Regions from separate parts of the Paenibacillus sp. UMB7766-LJ446 genome, predicted to be linked through region 3. Evidence: predicted binding sites of a transcription regulator. Region 3 holds the regulator's gene; each other region holds the start of a gene.
The links. Region 3 encodes Rex, which represses fermentation and respiration genes when NADH is low (regulators of the CRP and FNR family bind a similar motif). Its sites were predicted from a motif close to TTGTGAAATATTTCACAA; they were not measured.

Region 1 (7,615 bases), on a different contig from region 3:
TCACATGTTGTCTTCGTTTCTTCGGGTCCAGCATCATTATGGCACCTCCCCCAGCAATTGCTGGACGGCATGATCCAGCAGCTCCATCTCGACGATCCGGGCAAGAGCATCTTCATCCTCCAGCGCCATCTCCAAAAATTGTCTCACCGCTCCGTGCCGTTCTCCGCCCAGAGCCAGTGCTAGACCCGATAACTGCCGATAGTCCTGTCGGCTGGCATTATCCTGAATATCCACTGTGTGCACCAAATCCAATGCATCTTCCACACGCCCAGTCTCCTGATAGATACGAAATTTCCAATGTCGTGCCGTTTCGCCGCCAAGTTCATCCAAAATGTGCAATGCGTTTCCGTAATCATCATTCAGACGCAGCAGTTCAGCCTGGACGAGCTGGTTCTCCCCGGCCTCCAGCCAGCGGCAGAGCTGTTCATAATGGTGTCGTTCCTGCTCGTTGCCAGCGCTGATTCCATACACCTGCAACGCATTCTCGATTTCCCCGGTCCTCGCATGAATAGCGGATAGGAATCGATAGTGGGAGCTCACACAATCATTGCGGCCGTTTAATACTGCGTGGGAGAAGGCCTCCTTGAGCGAAGCGGCCGCTCTGGAATCTTCGAGCACATATTCATAGGCGGCCAGCAAAAAGGAAATCGTCTCATGCGCTCCTGCTTTGGATCGAAGCTGACGATAGAAGTCGGCGCGCACACTGCATTGCAGCTGGGTAACCGTATCCTGAACACCCGAGAGGGTCTGTCGCAGCGCATGCAAGAATAGCAGTTCATAGTCCCGGAGAGGCACTTCGAGATCATCCTTTTGCATGACACCAGCAGGAGAGGTATCTTCTCCATTTAGCCAGATAGCACGTACACCCTGGAATACCAGCTTCATATAGCGTGTTTCTGAAGTGGTGCCCACCAGATCGGCGATTCCGACCAGTCTTGAAATGCAGCTTTCCCACAAGGGGGACTCCGCTTCTTCACCAACCGGCTCGGGAAGAAGTACAATACAAAGCTCCGGATTGAGCGAGGCTGTGGCGGTCAGCCAGTAGGGATGAGCAACCACTGCAACCGTTCGGGGCTCCTGCAACAATTGTTCAGCTTCGGGAAGTGTGATGACAGTTATACTCGCAGGCATATCCTCGGAGCGCTCCAGGCTGCTGACATAGTAGACAGGCCCTTCCGCGACCATCAGAGCAGCGATGTCTGGATAGGGAAAAGCAGACCACCCGCCCTTTCGGGGGAAAAAAACATAACGAAAGGCAGGCAGAGCCGTACTTGATTCTGCATCTACCCCGTGATACGGCTCCGCGTCCGGGATTGAAGACAACTCTTCCATCAATAAATCACCTCACTTGAATTGCATTTTTGTCCGTTCAAGAATTGAAGCAACGTCATCGGAGATTTTTGGATCGTCGTTGCTTTGAATAATATCAATGAAACCAATGGTTCAATATGTAATGCCTTTTTTGCACAGTGTATTTTATGCCTGACACTAACATATGGGCGTTGCGTCCCAAACATGAGCATCTTCCGCGAATAGAGGAAGCTGGCAAGCCCAAAGATTAGGCTTAATTTTTTCTATTGTGTGACCATCGTCACTTTTTTTTGCTGTCATGGCAGGGTTTGTGATAATTGTCACATGTATAAAATAGTCTATCTGGCACAATACGTTCATCAATACGTGTTTGGCTGACAGAAACTGAAGAAGGGGCTTCAATGCCAAATACGAAAACTGCGAAGGAACAGAAAGAAGGGGTAACGGTATGGATCCGATCATGTTATCGCGTATCCAATATGCGCTCACAACGATTTTCCATTTCTTTTTTGTGCCGCTGTCCATCGGTCTTGTGCTGCTGGTAGCGATTATGGAGACGTTGTACGTAGTGAAGGGTAAGGAAGTTTACAAAACGATGGCCAAATTCTGGGGCAAATTGTTCCTGATTAACTTTGCTGTCGGTGTGGTCACAGGCATTCTGCAAGAATTCCAGTTCGGCATGAACTGGTCGGAGTACTCCCGCTTTGTTGGGGACGTATTTGGTGCGCCACTGGCTGTGGAAGCCCTGCTGGCGTTTTTTATGGAGTCTACCTTTATTGGACTCTGGATTTTCGGATGGGATCGTTTGTCCAAAAAAGTGCACTTGGCCTGTATCTGGCTGGTATTTGTCGGCACATTCCTGTCTGCGCTCTGGATTCTGGCAGCCAATTCATTCATGCAGCATCCGGTTGGCTTCGAGATTAATAATGGCCGTGCCGAGATGAATGATTTCTTTGCACTGATTACCAATGGTCAACTGCTGGTGGAGTTCCCGCACACGATTTTTGGTGCCTTGATGACAGGTGCATTTGTGGTAACCGGCATTAGTGCATACAAGCTGATGAAGAAGCAGGATGTGGAGATTTTCCGCAAATCATTTAACATTGCCATTATTATTGGCCTGGTTTCCTCGTTGGGGGTTGCTTTCTCGGGTCACTTCCAGGCGCAATATTTGGTGGAGACGCAGCCGATGAAAATGGCTGCCAGTGAAGGAACATGGACGACGACGGAAGACCCTGCACCATGGACGGTGGTAGCCTTTATCGATCCGAACAAACAGGAGAATTCCGGCGAGATCAAGATCCCTGGATTACTCAGTTATCTGTCCTATAGTAAGTTCTCCGGCAGTGTCAAAGGCATGAAAGAACTGCAAGCGGAGTACGAGCAAACGTATGGACCAGGCGACTATATTCCACCAGTCCGGACGACATTCTGGAGCTTCCGTATCATGATTGCTGCGGGTGGATTGATGATTTTGCTGGCTATATACGGTACATTCCTGACGATGCGCCGGAGGTTGGAGGGAGCAGGCAAGTGGTTTATGCGTCTGATGGTGTTCGCCATCTCCCTGCCGTTTATCGCCAATACGTCAGGCTGGATTATGACTGAGGTAGGAAGGCAGCCTTGGACGGTATTCGGCTACATGACGACTGCAGCCGGGGTATCCCCGAACGTAAGCGCAGGACAGATTTTGTTCTCCACCATTGCGTTTACAGCAGCTTATACGGTTCTCGGCATTGTGATGGTTTATCTGTTCGTTCGTGAAATCAAGGCCGGGCCATATGCAGTCGAAAAGCCGGAGGAGCATGATGAATCGGCCGATCCGTTCGGCGTGGATGGGGGTTATTCTGTTGTCACTAAGTGAGTTGTGGTTTTTACTGATTGCCGTCTTGTTTGTTGGTTTTTTCTTTCTGGAAGGTTTTGATTTTGGTGTGGGCATGTCTACTGCAATAATCGGCAAAACGGATCGTGAACGTCGTACGCTGATCAACTCGATCGGTCCGTTCTGGGATGGCAATGAGGTTTGGCTGATTACGGCGGGGGGTGCAATGTTTGCTGCCTTCCCGCACTGGTATGCCACGCTGTTCAGCGGTTTTTATCTGCCGCTGGTGGTGGTGCTGCTGGCCTTGATCGGCCGCGGAGTTGCCTTTGAATTCCGCAGCAAGATGAGACATGAACGCTGGCGCAAAACTTGGGACATCATCATCGTAGTCTCCAGTGCGTTACTACCGTTCTTGTTCGGGGTTGTTTTCGCTACCTTAATGAAAGGCCTGCCTATTGATGCGCAGATGCAGCTTCGCCCCGGCTTCCTGGACATCGTCAATCCGTATACGGTGGTAGGTGGGTTGAGCGTGACGTTGTTATGTCTGGTCCATGGTCTGCTGTTTGCTTCATTACGAACCGTTGGAGATCTCAGAGAACGTGCCCTGAATACAGCTAAAAAGTTGATGCTGCCGCTGGCCGCGATCCTCGCGATCTACGCTGTGATGACATACTTCATGACGGATGTGTTCGCTGTGCGCGGCTGGGCACTCTGGATTATGGTTGTCCTGGGTGCTGCTTCATTGGGTTTGGCGGCTTACTTCGTGCGCCAGAAACGTGAAGCCTGGGCCTTCGGCATGACGGGAGCCGTGATTGCAATCGCGTTTGCTTCCGTATTCATCGGTCTGTTCCCAAGAGTCATGGTGAGTTCAATGGGTTCGGCGTTTGACCTGACGGTCTACAATGCTTCATCCGGTGCATATTCGCTGAAAGTGATGACAATTGTAGCTTGTACGCTGCTTCCGTTTGTACTCGGCTATCAGATCTGGAGTTATTACATTTTCCGCAAACGTCTGAACGATCAGCATCACCTGGAGTACTGAGATGGGACGGGGGCTGCTGAAGCTGCCGGGTATCCGGCCGGTACTCGCGTTGGCCTCAATGCTGGTGCTGTTGCAGGCGATGACGATTATTATGCAGGCCAAATGGCTGGCACAGGCCATCACGGCATTATTTGAAGGTTCAACCGTAACGGAGCAGTACCCAGTGCTGCTGTGGTTCCTGGCCGCTTTTGCCGCCCGCTATGCCATCTCTTTCTGGTTGCAGCTCATCGCTTCGCGATATGCGGAGAAGACAGGAAACGATCTGCGCCAGCAGATGGTGCAGCAGTGGTTTCGGCTGGGGCCGCGTTTTGCCAAAACGGAGGGAACAGGGCACCTGGTAACGCTGGCGCGCGAAGGAACAGCCCAGTATAAGACGTATCTGGAACTGTTTATTCCTCGAATGCTGGGGATGGGATTCACGCCAATCGTTATTCTGTTGTACGTCTTCAAGCTGGATATGATGTCCGGGGTGATTTTGACGCTGACGCTGCCCATCCTGATCGTGTTTATGATTCTGGTGGGTTTGGCTGCACAGCGGAAGATGGATGGACAGTTCAAGTCCTACAAAGCGCTGGCGAACCATTTTGTGGATACGCTGCGTGGATTGGAGACACTGAAAACACTGGGACAGAGCGGCAGACATGGAGAGACAATTATTCGGGTCAGCCAGCGTTATCGTAAGGCTACGATGTCTACCCTGCGCATGGCTTTTCTGTCCTCTTTCGCACTCGATTTCTTCACCATGCTGTCGGTGGCTTCGGTGGCGGTTGGGTTGGGGCTGCGGCTGACGGAAGGGCATATGCTCCTTGGGCCGGCGCTGACTGTACTTATTCTCGCACCCGAATACTTCCTGCCTGTACGAATGGTAGGGGCAGATTACCACGCCACATTGGATGGCAAAGAGGCCGGGGAAGCGATCAGTCAGATGATTGAACGAGGGAAATTGGCCGAACGTAAGCAAAAGGAAGAATACACGAGTGCTGTTCTGCATGATGTGTCAGAAAAGAACGGGAAATCCTCTTTGCCTGAGCCTTTTTCTGGCCTAAGCGATGTGCCTCCATCCACCATACGGGTGGTTTTGCGTGAGGTAAGTGCTCGGAGCGGCGTCGCTCCTTCCTCATCCAAACCGTTCTGGGAGGCGACTTGTAGAGTAGCGCTCACCAACGTACAGGTGCGGCATGAGGAAGATGGGCCATGCTCGCTGAATGATGTTACATTTCAGGTTTCCGGTCTTGGCAAAGTAGGCATTATTGGAGCCAGCGGAGCAGGGAAATCAACCTTGATTGATGTATTGGCAGGCTTCCAGCCACTTACTTCAGGCCAAATCTTATACAACGGCCAGCCCTTATCTCCAGAGATGATGGAGGATTGGCGCAAACAAACGGCTGCTATCCCGCAGCATCCATACATTTTCAGTGGCAGTCTGGCGGATAACATTCGATTCTATATGCCGGAAGCTTCGGATGCGGAGGTGGCAGAAGCCATTCACGCAGCTGGTTTGCATAAGCTTGCTTCCTCATTGCCGAATGGGTTGCAGGAGCTGATTGGGGCCGGGGGAAGGCAGCTCAGCGGCGGGCAGGAACAGCGGGTGGCTTTGGCGAGAGCCCTGCTTAGTGCGCGCCCGATTCTCCTACTGGATGAGCCGACCGCTCATCTGGATGTGGAGACCGAGTATGAACTGAAACAGACGATGCTGCCGCTGTTTGAGGGCAAGCTGGTGTTTCTGGCAACACATCGACTGCACTGGATGCCCCATATGGACAGGATAATCGTAATGGATGGCGGCACGGTTGCAGAGACAGGAACACATGAGGAATTGTTGGCACGACAAGGCGTATATTACCAGATGATTCAGGCCCAGATGGAGGCGGTATGAGATGAAAGCCGGATACGAGCAGACAGAAACAGCCCATAGCGGGAGCGAAAAGAATAGTTGGATCACTCCGTACGTGGCACAGTACCGCTGGAGATTGGTGGCAGTCATTGCGCTGGGGTTATGCGCTACGCTATGTGCTGTCATGCTGCTCTTCACCTCCGGGTTTCTGATCTCCAAGTCAGCGCTCCGTCCTGAAAATATTTTGATGGTATATGTACCGATTGTGGGTGTTCGTGCATTTGGGATTTTCCGTGCCGTATTCCGGTATGTCGAACGTCTGGCCGGACATGATGCCGTTTTGCGTGTGCTTGCGGATCAGCGCGTGAAGCTGTATCGGATTTTGGAGCCGCAAGCACTGTTTCTGCGCTCCCGCATGCAGACAGGAGACGTACTTGGTGCTCTCGCAGAGGACGTGGAACGACTGCAGGATATTTACCTGCGTACGGTGTTTCCGGCGGTTACGGCGCTCGTGATGTACGGTGGAGCTGTTGTAGCTTTTGGCAGCGTTGATCTGGGGTTTGCACTGTGGATGGGTTTATATATGCTTTTTCTGGTGGCCGTGCTGCCTGACATCTCACTCCGTGTGACGTGGAAATTGCGGGTGCGACTGAAGCGGGAGAATGCTAAATTGTACACTCGGCTGACAGATGGTGTGCTTGGCCTTGGGGATTGGGTAGCGAGTGGACGAGCCGCTGAATTTGTACGTCGGCAGGGAGAGGCAGAAGGACAGGCAGATATTATTCAGCTCCGATTACGGCAATGGACGCGCTGGCGTGATCTGTTAGCTCAGTGCGTGATTGGATTAATGGTCGTATCCGTGACGTTATGGGCGGGAAGTTCGGCTTCTGCCGGGCAGCTGCCTGCGGTCATGATTGCTGCATTTGTGTTGGTGCTGTTTCCACTCACGGAAGCATTGCTGCCCGTAGGCGATGCCGTAGAGCATATCCCGCAGTATCGTGAATCGCTGGAACGATTGCAGCACTTGGAAGGTGAAGAGCATACGCCAGAACAGTCTGGAATTGAAGAAGTGAATGCAGCAGCCAGAGTGAAAGAGGATATGACCTCAGGTGTATCAGGCAGCAATTCGGTAGCTGGACAGCAGCCGGGTTCTCTGGAGCACACGGAGAGTGTATCGGATCGACGTATTCGCTTGCGTATTCCGCCCAGGCTGCGAGCTGATATTCAGATCGATCGGGTGAGTTATCGTTATACGGCAGATGCCCCTATTGCGGTGCAGGATGTATCTCTTCATCTTCCTCAGGGCAAACGCTTGGCTATTCTCGGTCGAAGTGGCGGAGGGAAGTCGACCCTTCTGAAGCTGATTCAGGGCGCGTTGCTTCCATCCGCCGGGAACGTGTTAATCAATGATCTTCCGGTACAAACGCTAGGCGAGAATGTACCGGATGTCATTGCGGTGCTGAATCAAAGCCCACATTTATTTGATACGACGGTAGCCAACAACTTGCGAATTGGCCGTCCGCATGCAACAGACGAGGAGATCCAGCGAGTGGCCGCGCAAGTAGGTCTATCCGATCTCATTGAATCTTTACCGCAGGGGTACGAT
Region 2 (7,615 bases), on a different contig from region 3:
TCCTGCTATGCCGGCAATAAACCCAGCTAGAATCGAAAGGATAATATCCTTTCGCTCCTGAATCAATGCTTTGGATAAAATCGCTAGTTCGTTCATGCTAAGCCCCCTTTTCGTTGAACATCAATCATCTCCGCATACGCGGGTAGTCGCTTCAGAAGCTCTTCATGGCGTCCCGTATCCACTAACACACCGTGGTCCATAAACAATATGCGGTCGGCATGTTGAATGGTATATAGCCGATGAGCCACCGTAATCATCGTCGCCCTTTTTGCCAATGCGGCAATGGAGCGTTGCAGGATCTGCTCTGTGTGCAGATCCAGACCCACCGTGGGTTCATCAAACAATATGATGGAAGGCCGCTTCAAAAAAGCACGTGCCAAGGCAAGCCGCTGTTTTTCCCCACCAGACAGACCTCGGCCACCTTCACCAACCAAGGTATCAAAGCCCTGCTCCAATTGTGCAGCCACTTCGGCAAGCCCCGCATCTTCTGCCGCCTGCTCAATTTCAGTCCTGGAGACGTTCCGACCCGCACCAATCGCAATGTTCTCCGCAAATGTACCTGCAAAAATATACGGATGCTGTGTAATGTAGCTGACCTGTTCGAACCATGCAGCCTCATCATACTTGGATAGCGGTTGTCCATTGACCAGAACCTCTCCTGATGCTGGTTTAAGCAAACCCGCAATGAGATGTAGTAATGTCGTTTTCCCTGAGCCGCTTTTGCCGACAATGGCAATATGTTCTCCCGGATCAAGCTGGACCCGGCCAGTTTCAAGCTCAAATGATTCTGGCGCGTATCGGAATCGGAGATGGTTTAATATCATGGATGGTGGCATGGAACTGTCATTGGAAATGTCCATTTGCAATGTACCTATCCCGTTCTCCCTTTCCATCCGATTCATGCTGTCGACCTCGTCGATTCCATCGGATGTACCTAATCCTCCTTTTCCATCTACCAACTTGCTCTCTCCAGCCGTTTCTTCGAGCATCTGCTCTACCTTACTAACCGCTCCCATACTTGTTCGCCCGCTATGAAAGGCGGTTCCCGTATTTTTCAACAAACTGTAAAATTCGGGAACGAGCAGCAACACGAGAAACGCGGTGTGGAACGACATCGATTTGAATACAAGCAGCTGGATTGCCAGTTCGAGAGCAACGATACCGATACTTAACATGACGATCGATTCCAGCATAAAGGTATTTGTAAACGCAATCCGCAAAATGCCCATCGTGGCATCACGATAATCCAAACTGCTGCGTTCAATTTTCTTCTGCTGACGATGTGCCCGTCCGAATATCTTCAACGTAACCAGCCCTTGAAGAGAATCCAGGAATGTACCGGAGAACTCGGCCAGCTGCGCATATTTTTCCTCTGATTTATTTTTCGTTTTTAGTCCCACCAAAATCATGAACAAAGGAATAAACGGGGCCGTAAACAGCATAACGAAGCCTGAATTGGCATGCTGCATAAACGTTACAATTAAAATCAGAATCGGAATGATGGCAGCCTCCATCATACGCGGCATATACAGACTGAAATAACTGTCAGCCTCATCCACAGCATCCAGAGCAACGCTGACCTTTCCCCCTGTTTGCCCACGAAGGGTTGATGGCATCGACGCACGGGTCAAATGTTGCAGCACGGCTGCCCGCATATTCGTCTTGGCACTGGCAGCCATATGCAAACCAACCTTCCCGTTCCCATAAGACAACCCTGTGCGTACGACCATGGCAGCTAGAAGCAACCCGAGCAGCATGACGACCGACGAGAGGGAAGCTTTCTCCACGAAAATCCGTTGAACTGATTCAGCAAGCAGTGCGGCCTGACTCACAATGGCTATACCGAGTGCGAGTGAAATAACAGCCATGAGCACGAGACGTTTTCGCTGGCCAGACATTTGTTGAGCAAGCAGACTTGTTTTCCTCTTCATGCAAACGCTCCTCCTTTCTATGAACCTATGAGGCAGGGTACTTCCTCACTTTGCATAAATAAATTCACTCTATTTTTTTCCCTTTACATAGTCCGCATCAAACAGAAACAGTCTGAAGACCAGGAGCAGGGAAGGAATCAACATACACATGCCACCGATAAACACAACAACCAGTGCAAAGCCCATCGCTGGTGAGGTGACGCTGTTTTGAATCGTAATGTATGGATCAAGGATATAAGGATATTGACCAATTCCGTAAGCGAAAAAGGCACAGAAAAATTGCAGCATGATACATATAAACGCTAATCCGTAACGGCGTCCGTTGTATAACAGCCACATCGCAATCATGAAAAATGCAACGGAAAGCGCAAGCAGCCACCATAAATCCATCATATTTTGAAAATGTCGCTCATTGTGCTGTCCCAAATATATAAATGCAGTCAGTGCGATAATAATCGTCGGTGTACTCCAGAACAGGGCATAGTTCCGCACCAGCTTCAACGCAGAGTGATCCTCTGCCCGAGATGCATAAAAGGCCAAAAATGAGCTGCTTATGAACAAAACGGACACAATCGCCAGTCCAACGATGCTCCATGATAACGGATTGGTAAACAGCGTCCAGTAATCCAGAGATACCGTCGAACCCTCCTTCACGATAAAACCGCCTTCCGACAGTGTTAGCGCCACTGACAACGAAGCAGGAATAAGCAAACCTGACGCCCCGTATAGAAACAGATACACGATATTAGTTTTGGAGCCATAGTTCTCAAAGGCATAAAACGAACCACGAATGGCGAGCAAAATGACCGCAATACTTCCCGGTACGAGCAGTGCTGATCCGTAATAATAAGCCGTGTCCGGAAAGAATCCAACGATGCCAATATAGAAAAAAACAAAAAATACATTCGTAATCTCCCATACCGGGGATAAATAACGGGAGATCAGACGATTAATCAGGTGATCCTGTTTCGTCAAGCGTGCATAAAAGGCAAAGAAGCCCGCCCCGAAATCAATGGAGGCTACAATTAAATAGCCATACAAGAACAGCCAGAGCACCGAGATGCCAATCAACTCGTAACTCATCATGCATTTTCACCCTTTTCTGTAGTCGGATTGCTCTTCTCCTTCTCCTTTTCCTTCATCCATTTCTCCATCTCGACTTCTGCCGGATTATTGTTGAACAAACGTCTTAGCACGAGAACACACATAACTCCCAGAACGATGTAGAGAAGCAGGAAGAAGAAAAAGATCATTCTTATGTTGGGTGATGAAGTGGCGGCTTCCTCTACACGCATATATCCCCGGATAATCCACGGCTGTCGTCCAAGTTCAGCATAGAACCAGCCCAGCTCAACCCCGAGAAAAGCCATTGGCGCGCCCAGTGCTATGATTCCAAGCAGCCACTTGTTCAGTTCATTGCGCTTTTTCCAGAACACAAACAGGAAATACAGAACCGAGATCGCCAGCAGAGTAAATCCGATTCCAGCCATCAAATCAAACAAGTAGTGAACGAGCAGCGGCGGCCATTCGTCCTTCGGAAACTCCTCCAGTCCGGTTACCTCGGCATTAAAGTCACTAAAGGCCAGGAAGCTGAGCAGTTTTGGCAGGTGAAGAGCTCCTATAATTTCATGCTCTGCATTCAGCCAGCCTAATAAAATCAAATCCGCGCCGCTTTCCGTCTCAAAATGCCACTCTGCCGCTGCTAGCTTCTCCGGCTGATGCTCTGCCAAGAACTTGGCGGACACATCTCCAGCTAACGTGTTCAGCACGCCAAACAGCAGCACCACCGCCATCATGAGGTTCAAGGCTTTTTTGTGGTATGCGGATACCCCTTTTCTCAGCATTGCAAAGGCTGCAATTCCGGCTAACAGGGCAGCTCCTGTCAGATACGCCGAGCTTAATACATGGAACACCTTGGAGAACGTCGCCGTATTCAGCATCGCCTGTATCGGGTCAACCGCTGTGAATTGGCCTGCCTCCATGACAAAGCCCCCAGGCTGGTTCATGAAGCCGTTCACCGTCGTAATAAACACGGCAGACATACCTGCCCCGGCAACAATCGGAATCGTCAGCAGCCAGTGAATGTACGGATTTTTGAATCGATCCCACGTATACAAATAAATGCCCAAGAAGATCGCTTCAAAAAAGAACGCGAACACTTCCATAAATAGCGGAAGTGCAATGACGTTCCCCGCCAATTTCATAAAATTCGGCCATACCAGGGCCAGTTGCAGTGATATCGCTGTACCGGTCACAACACCTACCGCCACAGAAATGACAAACCCTCGTGACCACCTCTTCGCCATTAGTGTGTAGTGAGGATCTTTTTTACGGATCCCCATGAACTCTGCAATAGCGATCATTAGGGGCACACCGACTCCAAGTGTCGCAAAAATAACGTGGAACCCTAGCGTCATGCCTGTCACCAGCTTGCTCCACATCACTGTATCAATTGCCATTCTTTACTGCCTCCTTTCAAACTCTGTTCGATTTTAGCAATGATTTGATGCATTTAATCATTAGGTCAGTCAGCCCTTGAACTACTTTCAATATCAGGATTGGGCAGCTACGCCATTGGTTCAGAATTGGTTTATAAAGCGCTCCTCCGATGTTGTATGTAGAAAGAGAATTTTTTCACAAAGTCAGAGACGAGGGAGTCTTTGCCCAACCAAGTTCTGAACGAGACCTAATAGTTAAAATTATTATATCTTTGTGAATGAGCAATTCAATCACTGACACGTCTTCGTCCCTAAATGTTCAAGAAAGGATCAACTCTTTCCGACAACTCGGTGAAAAGCGTAAAAAGCACCCAAAGGGGCTATTGATTCATTGGGCACAACCGTGGTATTGCATTTCATTTCCACTATGGGTGAAAGGTGTTTTCGAAACCCAACCGTTTGCAGTTGTTCTGGCTCTTGTAGCTTACAAAAAAAACAAAAGAAACCGCTCATATAGCGGCTTCTTTTGTTCTTAAATCTTACAAGGTTTCAATTCTTTTGTTGGACGGTGTCCTCCAGCCATTGCTGCAAGGGAATATCCTTGGTCAACTCACCGAGCAAAATGTGACTGAACATGCCTTCCTGATCTATGATCATGGTCGCTGGCAGCCCGGTGATGCGATACAGACCGGAGACCTTTCCGGTCACATCAATGATTACAGGGAAATCGAATTGCTGTTTATTCATAAATTCACGAATGGTCCCCTTCGCTTCCCCTACGTTGACAAACAGGGTCTGCACGTCTTCTTGATATGTCTGAGCGATCTGATTAATCATCGGCATCTCCCTCACACAAGGGGTACACCAGGAAGCCCAAAAGTTAATCATCACAACTTTGCCCCGATAATCGGAGAGCTTCACCTGTTCTCCGGCTGAATTAACGGCAGTGAATTCAGGAGCAACTGCACCGGTTTCAATAGCACCGATTCTCTGGGACTCTGATGATAAATTCCCTTGGTAAATTGCCCACGCAGCGGTCAGCAAAGCAACGATTCCAATCAGGATTGTGATTAAACGTCTTATTTTCACATTGATTCTCGCACTCTTTTTCCCCAATTGATTCACCTTCATTTCAAGCCGAGACTATGATGAAAAGCAGCATGAAGCGACCCAAACTGTTGACGAAAGTTTTCAGTAGGGCCATCTCCTACATTACGTCCTTTGTTCATAAAAACAATGTGATCTGCAACATCATCTGCAATCTCAAGCTGGTGGGTTGAGAACACGACCATATGTCCCTCCTCCTTGATTTGTTTGATGAGATTTGCAAATTCCTGCATCCAGAAGGGGTCCAGTCCATTCGTCGGCTCATCCATGATTAGTAGCGGGGGCTTGGCCAACAGAGCCTGGGCAAATAACACACGCTGCCGCATGCCCTTGGAAAAGGTTGTGACCCGCTTGTTTTTTTGATCGGCCAAGCCAACCAGGGTTAGCACTTCCGATACTCGCGCTTTGGGGACCTTTCTAAGCGCCGCCCAGAACTGGAGCACTTCCTCTGCTGTCAGACCCTGATTGAAATGATAATCATCCGGCATATATCCGATCTGTTCCGAATACCTCTTTCGTTCTTTGGACCAGCGCATTTTGTTTACCATGATTTCACCCGAGGTAGGTTGAAGAATACCTGCCATCATACGCAGCACAGTACTCTTTCCTGCCCCATTTCCTCCACATAAGGCAAGCACATGGCCAGAAGAAACGCGAAAGGATATATCTTCAACAATCTGTTGTTTTTTGATGGATTTGCACAGTCCAACAATTTCTGCTTCCACGTTATCCATGAGAACGCCCCCTCTCCCAGATCCCGTAGACTGCCACAATAGAACATGCTATCCACAGCAGGCATATCCCCGTAAAAATCCAGCTTCCGCTGGATGGTTGTACCCAATCAACCCACTGATAATATTCAGGTCCCAGTATGGAGCCCCCGCCAAGTTTGATCACAACAAACAAACGTACCAGCTCAGCCGGATTGATAAAGGTTAGAACGGTGAGTAAGGGTTTTACCCACTGATAAGGCATAAGTCCCAGTACGGAGATTAGAAGTGTCGGCCATCCGATCACAGCGAAAAACCAAACGGATACGGATATCGTTAACGCTTGCCACCGATTTTTGGATAACGAGCCGATGAACAATGCAATCGTCAGAAATAGCAGCACAAGTCCGCAGGAGAATACCAGAAACAAAAGGTAGGTCATCACATCTAAAGGGCTGCCAACCCATCCACTAAGAAGACCCATCAATCCATATCCGAATGTAACTATAGTCATTAATACCACCGTGAGACCCAAATATTTTCCTACGATAAAAGACAACGTGCCGATGGGGTATGTGGACAACAGCTGCCAGCTGCCCTCTTCCTTTTCAGAAGTCAACGAGAACGAACCCAGAAAGAGAGTCATCAGCGGCAAAAGATAAAGAATAAGATTTAACATGGAACCTGTCGTGCCAGAGTATCCTGCTACAAAATTCTGAGAATTAATGATCAGCAAACTCAGACTAAATACGCAGAAAAGAATCAAAAATGAATAGGCCCAGGGATTGCGAAACCCCATTTTCATTTCTCTTCGAACGACTTGCAACATATCTCCCATCATGGATCACCATCTTTATTGGCCATTACTTGTGGCCTGAATCTTCCGTGGATTCGCTTTCCTCATGTGTTCCTTCATGCATGCCTTCACCCATTCCCTCTTCGGAATGGCCATGCTCACCCATCATATCCATCATCTCTGTGTTTTGTTTCCAATCGTGGGAGGCGAGGTCTTCAGCGGTCAAGATCGTTCCCACACCCTGCTCAGTAACAAAAGCTTCGGCAGATTGTTTATCCTTAAAATTCAGGATGCCATAGGCCATGGGTGTACGCAGTGAAGCATCGTATACATAAGTAGCTTTGCTGTATTCAATCCATTCCTTGTCATTATAGTCACGAACAAAATCCATCCCGATGTTATCTGTTCCGTTCTCTTCTTTCCACTGGTGCATGCAACCGATGTCATCAAATTTATAATTTTTACCGTCTTTCGTGGTAAGCTGCGTGGCATAGGCATCATCCTTCACCTGCATTTTGCAAATGGCACAGATATCCACGTCTTCATTAATGGGCAACGCCTCGTATTTTTTTCCGCATGCTGTTAATAACAGCACCCCAAAGAGAAGCACCATGACTGTTTTCAAACTTGTTT
Region 3 (7,615 bases):
ATGAAGGCCATGCAAGTTTGATGCATGCGGCCAAACAACAAAGTGATATCGTGGTTTTGAGCATATTTGTAAATCCGATTCAATTCGGTCCCAATGAAGACTTTGACAGTTACCCTAGGGATGAAGCCAGAGATGTGGAAACAGCACGTGCAAAAGGAGTGGATATCGTATTTATTCCCTCTGTTGAAGAGATGTATCCACAGCCTACACAAACGACCGTATCGGTTTCCCGTTTAACGGATCGCTTATGCGGTGCTTCCCGTCCGGGTCATTTTGACGGAGTAACTACGGTCGTCTCGAAGCTGTTTAATATTGTACAACCGCAGCGTGCATTTTTCGGCATGAAGGACGCACAGCAGGTTGCTGTGATCCAACAGATGGTTAACGATTTGAACATGGCAGTAGAGATTGTACCATGTCCTATTGTCCGTGAAAGTGATGGTTTGGCGCTTAGTTCTCGGAACGTGTACCTCAGCACAGAACAACGTCAGGAAGCTCTTGTTCTGTCCAAGGCACTGCGTGTGGCACAGGAAGCTGTAGATGCAGGGACGGCGATGACAGCAGCGGATATCCGCGGCATATTGCGCCAGAATATTGAACGTTCACCAATGGCCGTGATTGATTATGCTGAAATTCAGGCTTTTCCAAGTTTGGAGCCACTTGCGGATCATGAAAAGGTTCATGGCCGGGACGATCTGCTGATCGCACTTGCAGTAAAATTCGGCAAAACCAGATTGATTGACAATATAAGACTGCAAAAATCGGAGGTGCTGTCCCATGTTTAGAACACTAATGAAATCCAAAATTCACCGGGCAACCGTTACAGAAGCAAACCTGAACTATGTGGGTAGCATTACCATTGATGAAGATCTCATGGAAACTTCTGATCTAATGGAAAATGAGAAAGTACAAATTGTGAATAACAACAATGGTGCCCGTCTGGAAACCTATGTCATTCCAGGGCCACGTGGAAGTGGAGTCATCTGTTTGAATGGAGCAGCAGCCCGTCTGGTACAGCCTGGCGATACCGTCATTATCATTTCATATGCAATGATGTCTCAAGAAGAGGCAAATAATCACAAACCTACGGTTGTATTTGTGGATGGACAGAATAAACCAGTGCAAACAATGAAGCACGAAGTTCATGCGACGATTATGTAATCGACTGGTAAGGGGAATGAAATCGACCCATTCTACAAAAAATGAGTACAGGTCACTGCACTAATCCATTTTTTCAAGGGTGGGGATGCATCGATGTTCCAGCATGTTTTCGCAGAAATGAACGACATGTTAGATGAAATTATCAAGCGCTACCCTTCTGCTGAAGGCCTAAACAAACAGGAATTGCTGCAAAAGTGGAATTTGCTCAAGCGGATGAGTGACGGGATGATTGATGAGTGGCTGATGTTTGAAGAAAAAATGAGCCAGGTAAGGGAACGGGAATTGGATAAAGATAAGCCCGCCTCCCTTGAGCCTGAACAGGAAGCTGTTACCGCACTGCCAGAACTGCATCTGGAGTGTTTCAGTCGCGGTCAGGGTTATTTCAAACTGCAAATGTACCCGCAGGCTATTATGCAATTTTCCAGGGTTGTGACCGACTATCCAGAAAGTGCATTGACTCGATTTTACCTGGCGCTTGCTCATCTTAACCTGGAACAAACCGAGGAAGCTGGAATACACTTGCAGCGGATTATGCATCTGAACGGTTCGCCGAGATTGAAGGGACTTGTATGTAACGTCCTGGGCTGTATTGAGGCTAAACTCGCGAATCCTGAAGGTGCATGTTCACTATTTGCGCAGGCGCTTCAGTATGACCCGACGTTGACCGAACCGCTGTATAACATGGAAGCCTGTCGATTAAACAGCGGAAAATTGCAATATGCAAATCAGCTGACAGCCTTAAATTAAGGGCCATTCGGCGGCATAAAGACGGTGTTCCCTCCTCTGGCATAGCGGAGGGGACACCGCCTTTTTTGTCAGTTAATTTTCAAATGCCCTTTTTTTTGCTATGCTGTAACATAGACTGGAATGGAAGGGACCGTACATTGCAATGAAATTTGCCGTATTGGATTTCGAAACAACCGGCACGCAGTCCGACGGTGAGATTATACAAGCCGGACTTGCCATCATAGATCATGACTACAGCATAACTCAAATATATAGTTCTTATGTGAACCCAGGTGTACCGATTCCTCCGTTTATTACGGGGTTAACCGGTATTACTGATGAAGATGTAGCGGATGCTCCCTCATTGGAAGAGATGATGATGGAGATGGTTCCGCTACTCGACGATGTTGTTCTTGTTGGGCACAACGTTGCTTTTGATTTTCACTTTCTTCAAAATGCACTCGATCGCTGCGGTTACCTGCCGTTCACCGGACGTATTCTGGATACGATTGATTTCCTGAAGATCACGTTCCCGTCACTGGGCTCTTATCAACTCGGATATGTGTCTTCAGAATTCGGATTTCAGCATGACCGCCCTCATCAGGCAGACAGTGATGCTCTTGCGACAGCTTTTGTATTACTGAAGTGTCTCGATGAGCTGCGTGCATTGCCTCTGATCACGATTCAGCGCCTCAGTGATCTGTTTGCGCCAGAAGATAGTGACTTGGGTTGGTTCTTCGACGGAATGCGTACTGAGAAGGAATCAGAGCCGATTCAGGACCTGGATGGTCATACGTATTATCGCCAGCTCGCCCTGAACGTGAGTGACTGGACTGATATAGGTTCACCACGTGATGAGCGGGAGGGTAACCCGCTGGAAAACGTAAGTTTCGAGCAGTTTATGGATCAGGTTAGAGATAACCTGAAGGAGACGCTGGACCATTATGAGGAGCGTGAGGCGCAAACTCAGATGTTCAGCAGTGTACGACAAGCTTTGGATGAAGAGAAGCATCTATTGATTGAAGCTGGAACGGGTACTGGCAAATCGCTTGGTTATTTGTTGCCTGCCATCTATGAAAGTGTGAAACAGGAACAGAAAGTCATGGTCAGCACACATACCATCAACCTGCAGGAGCAATTGAGAGAGCGGGATATTCCTATGCTGACCCAAGTGGTTCCGTTCCCGTTCAAGGCAGCGGTGTTCAAAGGTCGTGGGCACTATCTGTGTCTGCGTAAGTTTGAGCATAAAATCAATAAACGTGAATTCGCTACACCGAAAGAGGATTATTTTACAGCAGCTCAGATGATTGTCTGGCTTACCCAGACGGAGACTGGAGACGACGAGGAGCTTAATCTAAGCGGGCGCGGTGGAGACTTCTGGGAGACGGTACAGAGTGAGTCTGAATCCTGTCTTGGACGCTCCTGTCCTTGGTTCCGTAAATGTTTCTATCATCGGGCCAAACATGAAGCCGGGCTGTCCGATATCGTCATAACGAATCATTCGAAATTGTTTACGGATGTCAAAGCAGCACATCAGCTGCTGCCAGCCTACGAAAGTCTTGTCATTGATGAAGCACATCATCTGGAGGATGTAGCAGGTAAGCATCTTGGTCTTCACATGAAATATTTTACGTTGGTTCATATATTGACCCGACTGTTTAAAGATAGCCGTAATGGCCAACTTCCGATGCTTCGTTCTCAACTGTCGGGTCATGAAAATTCGGTACAGTGGGGCTCCATGATTGATCAGATGTTCCCGCTTGCCGTTGAAGTTAAGGAGATATGGGATCGACTAAGCGATACACTGTTCGGCCTGCTGCCTGAACGTAGCGATGCTTCTCCAGGCGAGACTGGACAATTTTCACTTAGACTGAAGCCATCGCAAAAACCGGCCAAATGGCAGGAATTACAGGATGTAGAAAACCAAATCTATGTAACCCTAGGCGATTTGATTCGTAAAGGCGACAAGCTGCTGCTTGAAGTGAAAGAAGATCAGGATGATTATCAGTCCGATAGTCTGATTATGGATATCTCAGGACTGCTCAAGGACTTGGCAACGATCAAGGATAATCTGCGTTTCTTCATGCGCATGGATGATGCCAATACCGTGTACTGGATGGAGGCTAGCGGCCAGTTCCGCAGTAAATCACTGCAGCTCTATGCCGTTCCTGTCGATGTCAGTGCGCAATTGAAGGATATGTTCTTTGATAAAAAGAAAAGCGTTGTGCTTACATCGGCTACGCTCTCGGTTGACAAGTCATTTCAATTCATGATCGAACAGCTGGGCTTGCAGGAAGCTGCCGAGAATAACCGCTTGTTGACATCCATGCTGCCGTCACCATTCAACTATCGCGAACAGGCCCTGCTCGTCATTCCGCGTGATTTCCCAAGTGTGAAGGGCAGTGTAGGTGATGCCCACTTTGTGGATATGCTCGTGCATTCGCTCGCGGAAACGGCTATCGCGACTCGTGGACGCATGATGGTGTTGTTCACCTCCTACCGCATGCTGCGCCAGGTCTATGACCCGCTTAAGGAGGCCTTGTCAGGTAATGATATCTCTTTGCTCGGGCAAGGGGTGGACAGCGGCAGCCGTTCCAAGCTTACACGCCGCTTCCAGGATGCGAAAGCAACTGTACTTCTTGGCACAAGCAGCTTCTGGGAAGGAGTGGACATTCCTGGAGAGGCTCTGACCTGTCTTGCGATTGTCAGACTGCCGTTCCAGCCACCCAATCATCCATTAGTTGAAGCGAAGAGTGAGCTTTTGCAGCAACAGAAGAAAAATCCGTTTATGAAGCTGTCCGTGCCGCAAGCCGTTATCCGCTTCAAACAGGGATTCGGCAGACTGGTTCGTACGGGTAAAGACAGAGGTATTGTGATTGTATACGATACACGTGTCATTGAAGCATATTATGGCAAGTACTTTTTATATTCATTACCAGGTCCCAAAATGGAACACATGCTTACAGAGCAGATGGTTCCTCGTATTTCGGAATGGCTTGAGAGACCAACCGATGAACAGCAATAACAGCTATGCTCTGTAGCTTATATGATTGCATGAAGCCACTAATTGGCGGTAAAATTGAGCAATATCATTCATTCGTTTCATGAATAGTGAGTAAGCGATTAAAGAAGTAATTCAAGCAATTATCCATTATATAACAAAGAGCATCCTGTTTAATTCAGTCATCTTTTTGCATCGTTTTAGACAGGGTGCTCATCTTTTCATCTATCTATCGTGGCCTTGGTAAGGGGGAGCAATGAATGAAATCAGATAAAATTTCGGAAGCCGTGGTGCGAAGATTGCCTGTTTACTTGCGTTATTTGAATGAACTGCATCAGCGCGAAGTCAATACGGTTTCTTCACAAGAACTTGGATTGAGACTGGATTTGAATCCGGCTCAGATTCGTAAAGACCTGGCTTACTTCGGTGACTTTGGTCGTAAAGGGATCGGATATGACGTTTCATATCTCATCGAGAAGATCCGCCATATTCTGAAAATAGACCAGCAGATCAATGTAGCTCTTGTCGGAGCAGGTAATTTGGGACACGCCTTGTCCAATTACAATGCCTACCTCAAAGACAACATGAAGATTGTCGCTGTATTTGATGCCTACGGTCCGAAGATTGGAAGTCAAATTAACAGTCTGACGGTGCAACCGATGAATGAATTAACGGATTCGGTCAAAAAAGATAACATTCGTATAGGGATTATCACGGTTCCGGATACGGAAGCCCAAAATGTTGCCGATCAGTTGATTGAGTCAGGAATTGAAGCGATTCTGAATTTTGCGCCAACGATCCTGAAGACCCCGCCGCATATTCGCATTCATCATGCCGATTTTACGACGGATCTGCTTAGCCTTGCTTATTATTTGGAGAACGGAAAGGACGACGAGGAAGATGACGACAAATAGATGGGTAATTCACAACGGCAAATTTGCCGTGAGTGAGGGCACGAATTGGAAAGTGGTTCAAGGTTACATGGTTGTCGAGAATGACAAGATTGTGCATATTGGTGAGACTTTGCCGGAAGGAGACGAAAGTCTGACAAAGGTGGATGGAAAAGGACTGCTCTTCTTGCCGGGTCTGATCAATACGCATGGTCACGCGGCCATGTCGCTTCTGAGAGGTCATGGAGATGATTTGGCATTACAAGTATGGTTGCAGGAGAAAATGTGGCCAATGGAAGCCAAAATGACGTCTGAAGACGTATATTGGGGCACATCACTTTCCGTACTTGAAATGTTGAAAGGTGGAACAACAGCGTTTCTGGATATGTATGATCATATGGATCAGGTTGCAAAAGTGGTGGAACAATCCGGCGTTCGGGCTGCTCTGGCACGAGGGGTAATCGGACTTTGCTCAGCGGAAGAACAACAGCGCAAGCTGGAAGAATCCGCAGCATTTGCTCGTCAATGGAATGGACAAGCAGACGGAAGAATTACAACCGTAATTTCTCCACACGCACCTTACACTTGCCCTCCGGATTACATAGAGAAGTTGGTACAGGTTGCTCATGACCTGAATCTGCCTTTGCATACGCATATGTCTGAAACGCTTCGTGAAGTGGAACAGAACGTGGCTGATTACGGTCAACGTCCGGTTGCACATCTGGAGAAGCTAGGATTTTTCTCCCGTCCATCTCTGGTTGCACATGCGGTACATCTGAATGATGAAGAGATCGAAATTCTTGCATCACATGATGTAGCAGTTTCCCACAATCCAGGCAGTAACCTTAAATTGGCTTCGGGTGTTGCACGAGTACCTGATCTGCTGAAAGCAGGGGTGACCGTGTCCCTCGGAACAGATGGACCAGCAAGTAACAATAACCTCGATATGTTTGAAGAGATGAGACTTGCTGCTTTGATTCACAAAGGTGTGTCCGGTGATCCTACCGCAGTGCCAGCAGGGGAAGCACTTCTGCTTGGAACTTCGTATGGTGCCAAATCCATATTCCTGAACAATACAGGAGCACTGCAAACAGGCATGAAGGCTGACTTCATCGCCTTGAATATTGAACAAGCCCATTTCTATCCGCATACGGATCTGATTTCCCATACCATATACTCCGCATCAGCCAAAGATGTAGAGCATGTGTGGGTGGATGGTAAACAAGTGGTTAAACATGGCGAATGTCTTACGATGGATGAAGAGCGTATTTTGCGTGAGTCTCAACTGGCATTTGACGGTCTGCTTGCCCGTTAATTCCAAGGACAGCATCGTCATAGGGAAAGGAAGTTCGGCTTTTGAAGAAAAAAAAGAAGTGGATATGGATTTCGCTGCTGCTCCTGGTTCTGATTCTGTTTGGACTTCAGCGTTATTATGTCTATGTTACCCAGGATCAGCGCAAGGAAGAGGCGTTGGCCATACAGGCGGCCCAGGAACAGGTTGGGATTACGTCACACGAAGACCTGCGTAAGTATGTATGGGGTCAAAAAGACGGCGGAGACAACATATACTGGACCCTGATCGGTAAAAATAAGGATAACCAGGATGTATTGGTGTGGATCAAGTTTGATGAAAATAACAAGCCTGTGACAGGGACCAATGCGGTGCACAGTGAACTGCTGAAGAACGGCATGTCTGAAGCACAGATTCGAAATCGGTTCAGCTCTGAAGTTCCAGGCGGGGAGATCAAACGAATCATGCCAGGTGTTGTGAATGGAATCTATGTATGGCAAGTGTATTATAACGATGCTACTCACAATTATTACCGCTTTTACCGCT
Region 4 (7,615 bases), on a different contig from region 3:
TTGTTCTTCAGTATCTTTGATGCTCATTTGGACCGAATAGGTTAGTAACCGTAAAGACAAGCATGCATAAAGAACTACACGTTGTAGTTCTTTATGCTGAAATTGATTAGTTAGAGAATTATCATCTATCTAACCAAACAGCATTGGTGAAACACTCCTAAACGTTTCAGGTTGGCTTATGCTTTAAAAATCGTTAAACTATACAGAGTATAATGGGAACATATACCGGCATTCGTTTTCAAGGAATAGTTCCTGAGGAGGTTACATATATGAAAATAAAAAAAGTACATCTGGATGAGGAAGGTATTCATCGGTTTTTGGGTTCGCTTGAAGCCAAAATCATGGAAGTGATCTGGGCGCGTGGACGTATGACCATTAAAGAAGTGCATGATTTGGTTGATAAACAGGAGCCAATTTCTCTGAATGCGGTCATGACCGTAATGTCTCGGCTACACGAAAAGGGAATGCTGCTTAGACATTCTACTGGGCAAGGGCGTACCCGTCTTACTTTATTCGAAGCTCCTCAATCGAAGGATGAATTTATTTCAGAGCAGACCCAAGCCGTGACAGATGGGTTATTTGCTGACTTCGGTTCATTTATGGTCCAAAATCTGATTAGTAACTTGGATCAGGCAGATCCAGAGTTGTTGAAACAGCTTGAAAGGAAACTCAACGATTTGAGGCGAGATGATGAGTGAGCTTTTCAAATGGATCAATCATCCGCGTAGAGCCTTGTGGTTGTGTTTGTCTATTGTTAGTGTTGGATTGGTGCAGATTATATATGAGGTATACCATCAACTTAGAGATTTGCCCAAAAAAAGCGATATGGCTACGCAATTCAATGCTTTGATCGAAGATGCTGTAACTAATCAGCTCGCAGGAGAGAAACTGTTTTCAGTTATCGTTCTTATCTCCCTTATCATTTTAGGTTATCACATTATAAAACAAGCTTGGATTCATCGTATGATGAGATTGCAATTTGACCATCAAGAACTACAACTATTAACGGACCCTTACCAACAACTGTTTGCTAAATTTGAAAAGAATCGAATCAAAGTACGCGTTATTTCTCACCCGGGGCTGATTGCAATGTCATGGGGGATTGTACGTACACAAATTATATTGTCAGATAAAATGATAGCGCAATGTAACAAAAGAGAACTGGAAGCAATCCTTTTGCATGAATATTATCATTGTTACCGTCGACATCCACTAGGAACCTTACTTTTGAAACTGGCAGCAAAAGCTGGGTGGTTCTTGCCAATCATCCGCGATTTGCTTCAATATATTGAAATTCAGATGGAATTGAATGCAGACCGATATGCTATTGAACAAATGCGAAGCCCTGCACCCATTGGTGAAATCTTGTTTAAAATGGCGAATCAAAAAATGCATCACATGTATGGCGGGGTCTTCTTTGCACACACCGCTATTAACTATCGGATACAACAAATAATTGATCCTTATGTTCCGCTTGCCGTTCCGTTGTTTAAACCTAAAAGTTTGTTCCAATCCGTCTTGTTTGTTCTTTTACTCGGATGGATGCTCATCATTTACTGTGTGTAGATAGGGGAGATATGTAGTTAGTCGATAGAATATATTAGAGAATATATTCGCAGTGAAGGAAATTTGCTGATAAGTCTGTCCTACCTGTAAGCACCTTCTGCACTAACCTTAGATTATATATTCTCATACCTTGGTGATATAAACTAACCTTCCTTAACTAAAATAATGGAAGGTTTTTCTCATTGAGTTTAATATCAAATAGAGTCAAAGGGATGTGCATTGACAAGCAGAAACAATATGTATCCACCATAGGACATATATCTTCGAAAATGGAAAGGATATATTCATCTCCAATCATTGCGACATAAGGTCGGCTTTAATATCTGTCACATCCAGACGCTGCCCGATCGCGGCTGCAGTTGCTTGATTATCGCCCGTAAGCATAATCGTTTTCTTGATACCCATAGCATGCAATTGTACAATAACCTCTTTACTGGATTCGCGTACTTCGTCAGCCACGGCAATTAAGGCAAGCACTTGTTGTTCCGTTCCTAAAACCATTACTGTTTTTCCTTGTTTTTGTAAGCCCTCGATACGCTGCTTTGTTTCAGCTTTCATATTGGAATGAAGTTCCTCAAAAAGTTTTGGACTACCTACATAATACAATCGTCCATCCACTTTGGCCTTAACGCCTTTCCCGGTTATCGATTGAAATTCATCAACGGTTAGAGATAAGTCAGCTCCAAGGTTTTCAGCTTTACGTAGAATTGCGGAAGCAAGCGGGTGTTGCGAACCCTTTTCGAAACTGCTGCAATAGCGAGCAATCGCTTGTCGTCATTGTCATCGAAGGTTTCAATGTCAGTCACTTCTGGAAAACCCTTCGTTAGTGTACCCGTTTTATCAAAAGCAATAGCAGTTAACCTACCAGCTTCTTCAAGATGAATACCGCCTTTAATAAGAACACCATTTTGGCGGCGTTACCAATGGCTGTAACAATTGAAATAGGAGTCGAAATCACTAATGCACAAGGGCAGCCCACAACAAGTACAGCTAATCCTCTGTAAATCCAATCTCCCCAATCAGCTCCTATTAATAACGGAGGGACTACCGCAATCCCTAACGCCAAAATCATTATTGCATGCGTGTAATATTTTGCAAACCGATCTACGAATGCTTGTGATGGCGCACGTTCAGCTTGCGCTTCTTCAACAAGGTGAATAATTTTGGATATCGTGGTATCTTCGACACGCTTCGTTACTTTGACTTCAAGTAATCCTTCTTCATTTAATGTGCCTGCAAAAACCTCATCATCAGTGGTTTTCATTACAGGAACCGATTCGCCAGTAATTGCTGCTTGGTTAATTGTGGAGCTTCCATTAATCACTATACCATCCATTTCAAGTGTTTGACCTTGCTTCACGATCATAATATTACCAACCTGGATATCATCCACGCTGACAGTGATCTCTTCGGTACCACGACGGACCAGAGCTTCCTTCGGTGCAATATCCATTAGGGAGCGAATGGATTGACGTGCTTTTTCCATGGAGTAACGTTCCAAAGCTTCACTAATTGCAAACAATATAACAACAGTCGCACCTTCGCCCCATTCTCCGATTGCCGCAGCACCGATGATGGCGACTGTCATAAGGGTGTTCATATCGAACTGGAAACGGAATAGATTCTTGAGTCCAATGACAAAGGATTATCAATTGCTAGGTATTTTTATGCTGCAGGGGACTTCTTTCGTAAATTGATGTAAATTCGCTCAAGATAAGGGATCATTTGCGTCAAGCTGGAGCAAATAGAAAGCTAGGCTAACATTAGCCTTGCTCTCTTTTTTTTTAATATCAAGTTAAAGTATCGTTGTGCCAAGGGAAGTTCATCAACAGGAAGACAAAGGGGGGTCTCCATTTATGGACAACTATGATTCGATGGATCAACCATTATGTTTGGAGTCTCTCCATGTAAGATCATTTCTTTTTACTCGAGACATGATAACCTACAACGGGCTTCAGGTGTTTAGTAAGTTCGAGTGGTGACTGTGGTTCTGTACATTCAAGATTATAATGGTTAATTTCATGCTCTTAAATCTGTATATATAGAGCCCAAAAGTCGCATTTATAGTGCTTGAGGAATCTATTATCACAATTCTGGGGTCAAACCAATAGAGATGAGTGGATCATCACGTATAACAAGTTCAATCAATAGCTCTATCAGGTGGTTTTTGAGATATTCACCCAGATGTCATAAAGAATTGATCCTTTCTTGAACGTTTAGGGGCGAAGACGTGACCGTGATTGAATTGTTAAAAGGCAAAGATATAATAATTTTAAATATTAGGTTTTGCAGTTACTTGAATCGCATTTCCAACTGATCGGTCGTGAATTTCACTGAGCGGTTGTCACTTTCACCAATTACTTTGTGAAATATTTCTCTTTTTTGGGGTGCGAAAAGGAAATTGCTCCACGAATGCAATGCAACGAGCTCATTGATTGGTCAAACCTGATATCGAATGCAATTAGGGCAAGTGTCCTAGAAAATCAGTAACATCTTACGACAATAATTAGACGGATTTTGAAAGGAGGCTGGAAAGAGATGAGCATTGACACGGTACTGTGGAGCAAGCTGGTGACAGGAATGACACTTGGGTTTCACGTAATATTCGCGACGCTTGGCGTCGGTGTGCCACTTATGATCGCTATTGCCGAGTTTGTCGGCATTCGGAAGAAAGATCACCACTATATCTTGATGGCAAAGAGGTGGTCGAGAGGGTTTGTCATATCCGTTGCGGTTGGTGTGGTGACGGGGACGGCAATTTCGCTGCAACTGGCCTTAGTATGGCCTGACTTTATGAAACTCGCGGGGAACGTAATTGCACTTCCGTTATTTATGGAAGTGTTCGCCTTCTTTTTTGAAGCCATTTTCTTAGGTATTTATTTGTATACGTGGGATCGCTTCAAAAATCCGTACATTCATTGGCTGCTAACGATTCCGATTGTAGCCGGAGCAGGAATGTCCGCTGTCTTTATCACAACGGTGAATGGATTCATGAACCAGCCTGGGGGATTTACAATGGAAGGAGGCCTTTTCACGGCAGTTGACCCAGTGCAAGCGATGCTGAATACGGCTACGTTTTCCAAGGTATTCCACGTTTTAAGCTCTGCCTATTTAACTGGTGCAGCCCTGTTAGCAGGAATTGCAGCTTTTACGATGCTTAGAAAGGGTATATCTGGCTACCACAAAAAAGCTCTGAAGCTAATGATGGCTGTTGTGATGTTGTTTGGGTTACTCAACACGTTAGCTGGAGATGTATCCGCCAAATTTCTAGCCGAACATCAGCCGGAGAAGTTGGCTGCCGCAGAATGGCATTTCGAGACCGAAAGTGGTGCGGATCTGATACTGCTAGGCTGGCTTAATGCAGAGCATGAAATTATAGGGGCGCTTCACTTGCCGAAACTTCTCAGTTTTCTGGCTTTTGGAGATTTCAATGCGGAAGTAATAGGACTAGATGAATTTCCGCTTGATGAACAACCCCCGCTCCTCGTGCATTATTTGTTTGACTTGATGGCAGGAATCGGATTTGCGTTGCTCGGCATCTCCGTGTTGTATTTCCTGTTTGTATTCTGGAAAAAACGCAATGAAGTTAACAAGTGGTTGCTCCGGATTATTGCTCTGAGTGCGCCACTGGCATTTTTAGGGGTTGAGCTAGGCTGGTTTTACGCGGAAATCGGAAGGCAGCCGTGGATCATCCGAGGTTATATGCGTGTAGAAGAGGCGGCAACGACATCACCAAGCGTAAGAATTATTTTTTTCCTCTTCTTGTTGTTGTACATCGTACTAGGCACCGTTTGTGTTCTCGTACTTCGACGACTGTTCAACAATAATCCGGCAGAAACCGAGATGGAAAGGTTGATTCAGCAAGTGGGCGTCAAAACAACGGCAAAGGGTGAGCAGGCACAATGAGTTACGAGTTAATTGGAATTTCGGTGCTCTGGATGTTTCTGTACGGATATTTAATTATAGCTTCGATTGATTTTGGTGCAGGGTTCTTTGCGTTTTATGCACGTTTGACGAAACAGGACCATCTGATCAATCGCCTGATTTCCCGCTATTTGTCGCCGGTATGGGAGATCACTAACGTGTTTTTTGTTTTCTTTTACATTGGAATTATCGGTTTCTTTCCGGATACGGCTTATTATTATGGCTCAGCGCTAATCGTTCCCGGCAGCATTGCGGTTGTTTTGCTCGCCATTCGGGGTTCGTTCTACGCTTTTGAAAATTATGGTTCGAAAAATAACATTCTATATTTGTTTTTGTACGGTGCCACGGGTTTACTAATTCCTGCTTCGTTGTCAGTGGCACTGACACTGTCTGAAGGTGGTTTTATTTTGCAGCAAGGTGAGATGGTTTCCTTGGATTATTGGGCGCTGTTTACCAATCCGTTATCCTGGAGCATTGTTGGGCTGGCTATCGTATCCGTTTTGTTCATTAGCGGCTCGTTCCTAGCCTTTTATGCTTCTCGAGCAGAAGATCACGCTGCGCTAAAGTTGATGCGTACTTATGCGCTCTTTTGGAGTACGCCGACGATCATCGTCGCACTAACCGCATTCATCTATTTGGGTCAACACAATGAAAGACATTTTCAAAATATGATGGATTTATGGTGGCTGCTGGCGCTTTCGGTTGCGTTTTTTATGGTCGCGATGTGGTTGTTATACAATGGACGCCGCTACGGATTGGCATTCATTTGCGTGATGCTGCAATTTTTTTGTGCCTTTTTCGCTTATGGAATTGGTCAGTATCCATATATCCTTGATCCATATATTACGATTCAGAGCAGCGTGACTTCTCCATCGATGGGCTTTGCACTCGTTGTTGTATTTGTCGGTGGGATGTGTCTGTTGGTTCCGTCTTTGATTCTGGTTTTTAAACTTTTCCTGTTCGATGCGGATTATGTGAAAGGCAAACGAAAATAGACTTTTCAATAGTGTATGTGAGGGTAACCCTCGAATGCATTAACATCAAGGAGGAGAATGATTTGAAGGAGAGGAAACAAGGCCTGATTTCTCAGCAAATGTCACTACAGCGAAAACGTCTCATTCTCCTTGCGGTCATGTCGACTGCGCTTGGCGTTGCTATCGTGAGTCAGGCCGTATTGCTGGCCGAAGCGGTGCAACGGATTTTCGTGGAGAAGGCTTCCATTTCATCCGTTACCATATTGCTCGGCATACTGCTGTCTATTATGGCTATGCGCACGTTGTTGTCGTATGGAAACGGAAAAATCGGGTTACGGATGGCCGCTACTGCCAAGACGAATATGCGAGCAGCCGTGCTACAGAACTTGACCCATGCTTCGATGCCTTCGACCCTTCGCGGGCAGACGGGTGGAAAGGTGAGTGTTGCGCTGGATGCAGTAGATGAGTCTGACAGTTATTTCAGTCAGTACATGCCACGCATGATGGAAGCAGCAATCATTCCGATTTTGATTTTATTCGTTACGTTTATTCAACACCCCAATTCAGGCTGGATTATGCTGTTCACTGCTCCGTTTATCCCGCTGTTCATGATTCTGGTGGGGCTAAGAACAAAAAAAAAATCCGAAGAAAAATATGCGCAATTGGCTAAGTTCTCCGGTACCTTTCTGGATTCTCTTCAAGGACTGGTTAGTTTGAAAATATTTGGCCGGGCTCATCGTCAACAGCAGGCCATCGAGCGCAGCAGCCTAGGTTATCGGGATGCTACCATGGATATTTTAAAAATTGCTTTTACCAATACGTTCATGCTGGAATCGATGGTTATGCTAAGTATCGGCGTTGTCGCTCTCGAACTGGCCATTCAGTTACTTGTGTTCAAAGCACTGTCGTTTCAAACCGCTTTTCTAGTATTGTTACTTGTTCCGGAGTTCTATAGCTTGCTGAAGAATACGGGTACGGCTTTTCATAGCGGGAGAACAAGCATGGGTGCGGTTCGAAAAGTGGAGCAGACGTTTGCTGAATCGGGCGATGGACGAAATACTCAGACAGAGAAAGAAACCGGGACATTTCGAAGCAGTAACCAGGCTCTAATAGCCCAGTCGCAAAAGTACGGGGCGCCCCATGAAAAGCCG

Region 1: the regulator Rex is predicted to act here: its motif matches at 1,620-1,637, upstream of QP794_RS09405 (cytochrome ubiquinol oxidase subunit I).
Region 2: the regulator Rex is predicted to act here: its motif matches at 4,554-4,571, upstream of QP794_RS05350 (cytochrome ubiquinol oxidase subunit I).
Region 4: the regulator Rex is predicted to act here: its motif matches at 3,929-3,946, upstream of QP794_RS23655 (cytochrome ubiquinol oxidase subunit I).

The regions. Positions count from the first base shown of each region.
Region 1 is NZ_JASOYM010000003.1:296,242-303,856, reverse strand. Features, by position in the region: gene QP794_RS09415 (glycosyltransferase) at 1-37, opposite strand, end outside; gene QP794_RS09410 (tetratricopeptide repeat protein) at 37-1,335, opposite strand; gene QP794_RS09405 (cytochrome ubiquinol oxidase subunit I) at 1,760-3,175, shown strand; gene cydB (cytochrome d ubiquinol oxidase subunit II) at 3,159-4,175, shown strand; gene cydD (thiol reductant ABC exporter subunit CydD) at 4,177-6,051, shown strand; gene cydC (thiol reductant ABC exporter subunit CydC) at 6,053-7,615, shown strand, end outside.
Region 2 is NZ_JASOYM010000002.1:71,941-79,555, reverse strand. Features, by position in the region: gene cydC (thiol reductant ABC exporter subunit CydC) at 1-96, opposite strand, end outside; gene cydD (thiol reductant ABC exporter subunit CydD) at 93-1,931, opposite strand; gene QP794_RS05355 (cytochrome d ubiquinol oxidase subunit II) at 2,001-3,017, opposite strand; gene QP794_RS05350 (cytochrome ubiquinol oxidase subunit I) at 3,014-4,390, opposite strand; gene QP794_RS05345 (redoxin domain-containing protein) at 4,919-5,458, opposite strand; gene ccmA (heme ABC exporter ATP-binding protein CcmA) at 5,497-6,210, opposite strand; gene QP794_RS05335 (ABC transporter permease) at 6,203-7,024, opposite strand; gene QP794_RS05330 (nitrous oxide reductase accessory protein NosL) at 7,050-7,615, opposite strand, start outside.
Region 3 is NZ_JASOYM010000018.1:65,349-72,963, forward strand. Features, by position in the region: gene panC (pantoate--beta-alanine ligase) at 1-785, shown strand, start outside; gene panD (aspartate 1-decarboxylase) at 778-1,161, shown strand; gene QP794_RS30280 (tetratricopeptide repeat protein) at 1,279-1,908, shown strand; gene dinG (ATP-dependent DNA helicase DinG) at 2,051-4,912, shown strand; gene QP794_RS30290 (redox-sensing transcriptional repressor Rex) at 5,149-5,802, shown strand; gene QP794_RS30295 (amidohydrolase) at 5,789-7,093, shown strand; gene QP794_RS30300 (cell wall elongation regulator TseB-like domain-containing protein) at 7,135-7,615, shown strand, end outside.
Region 4 is NZ_JASOYM010000011.1:60,666-68,280, forward strand. Features, by position in the region: gene QP794_RS23640 (BlaI/MecI/CopY family transcriptional regulator) at 270-698, shown strand; gene QP794_RS23645 (M56 family metallopeptidase) at 688-1,566, shown strand; partial or broken gene QP794_RS23650 (heavy metal translocating P-type ATPase) at 1,864-3,208, opposite strand; gene QP794_RS23655 (cytochrome ubiquinol oxidase subunit I) at 4,105-5,472, shown strand; gene QP794_RS23660 (cytochrome d ubiquinol oxidase subunit II) at 5,469-6,485, shown strand; gene cydD (thiol reductant ABC exporter subunit CydD) at 6,584-7,615, shown strand, end outside.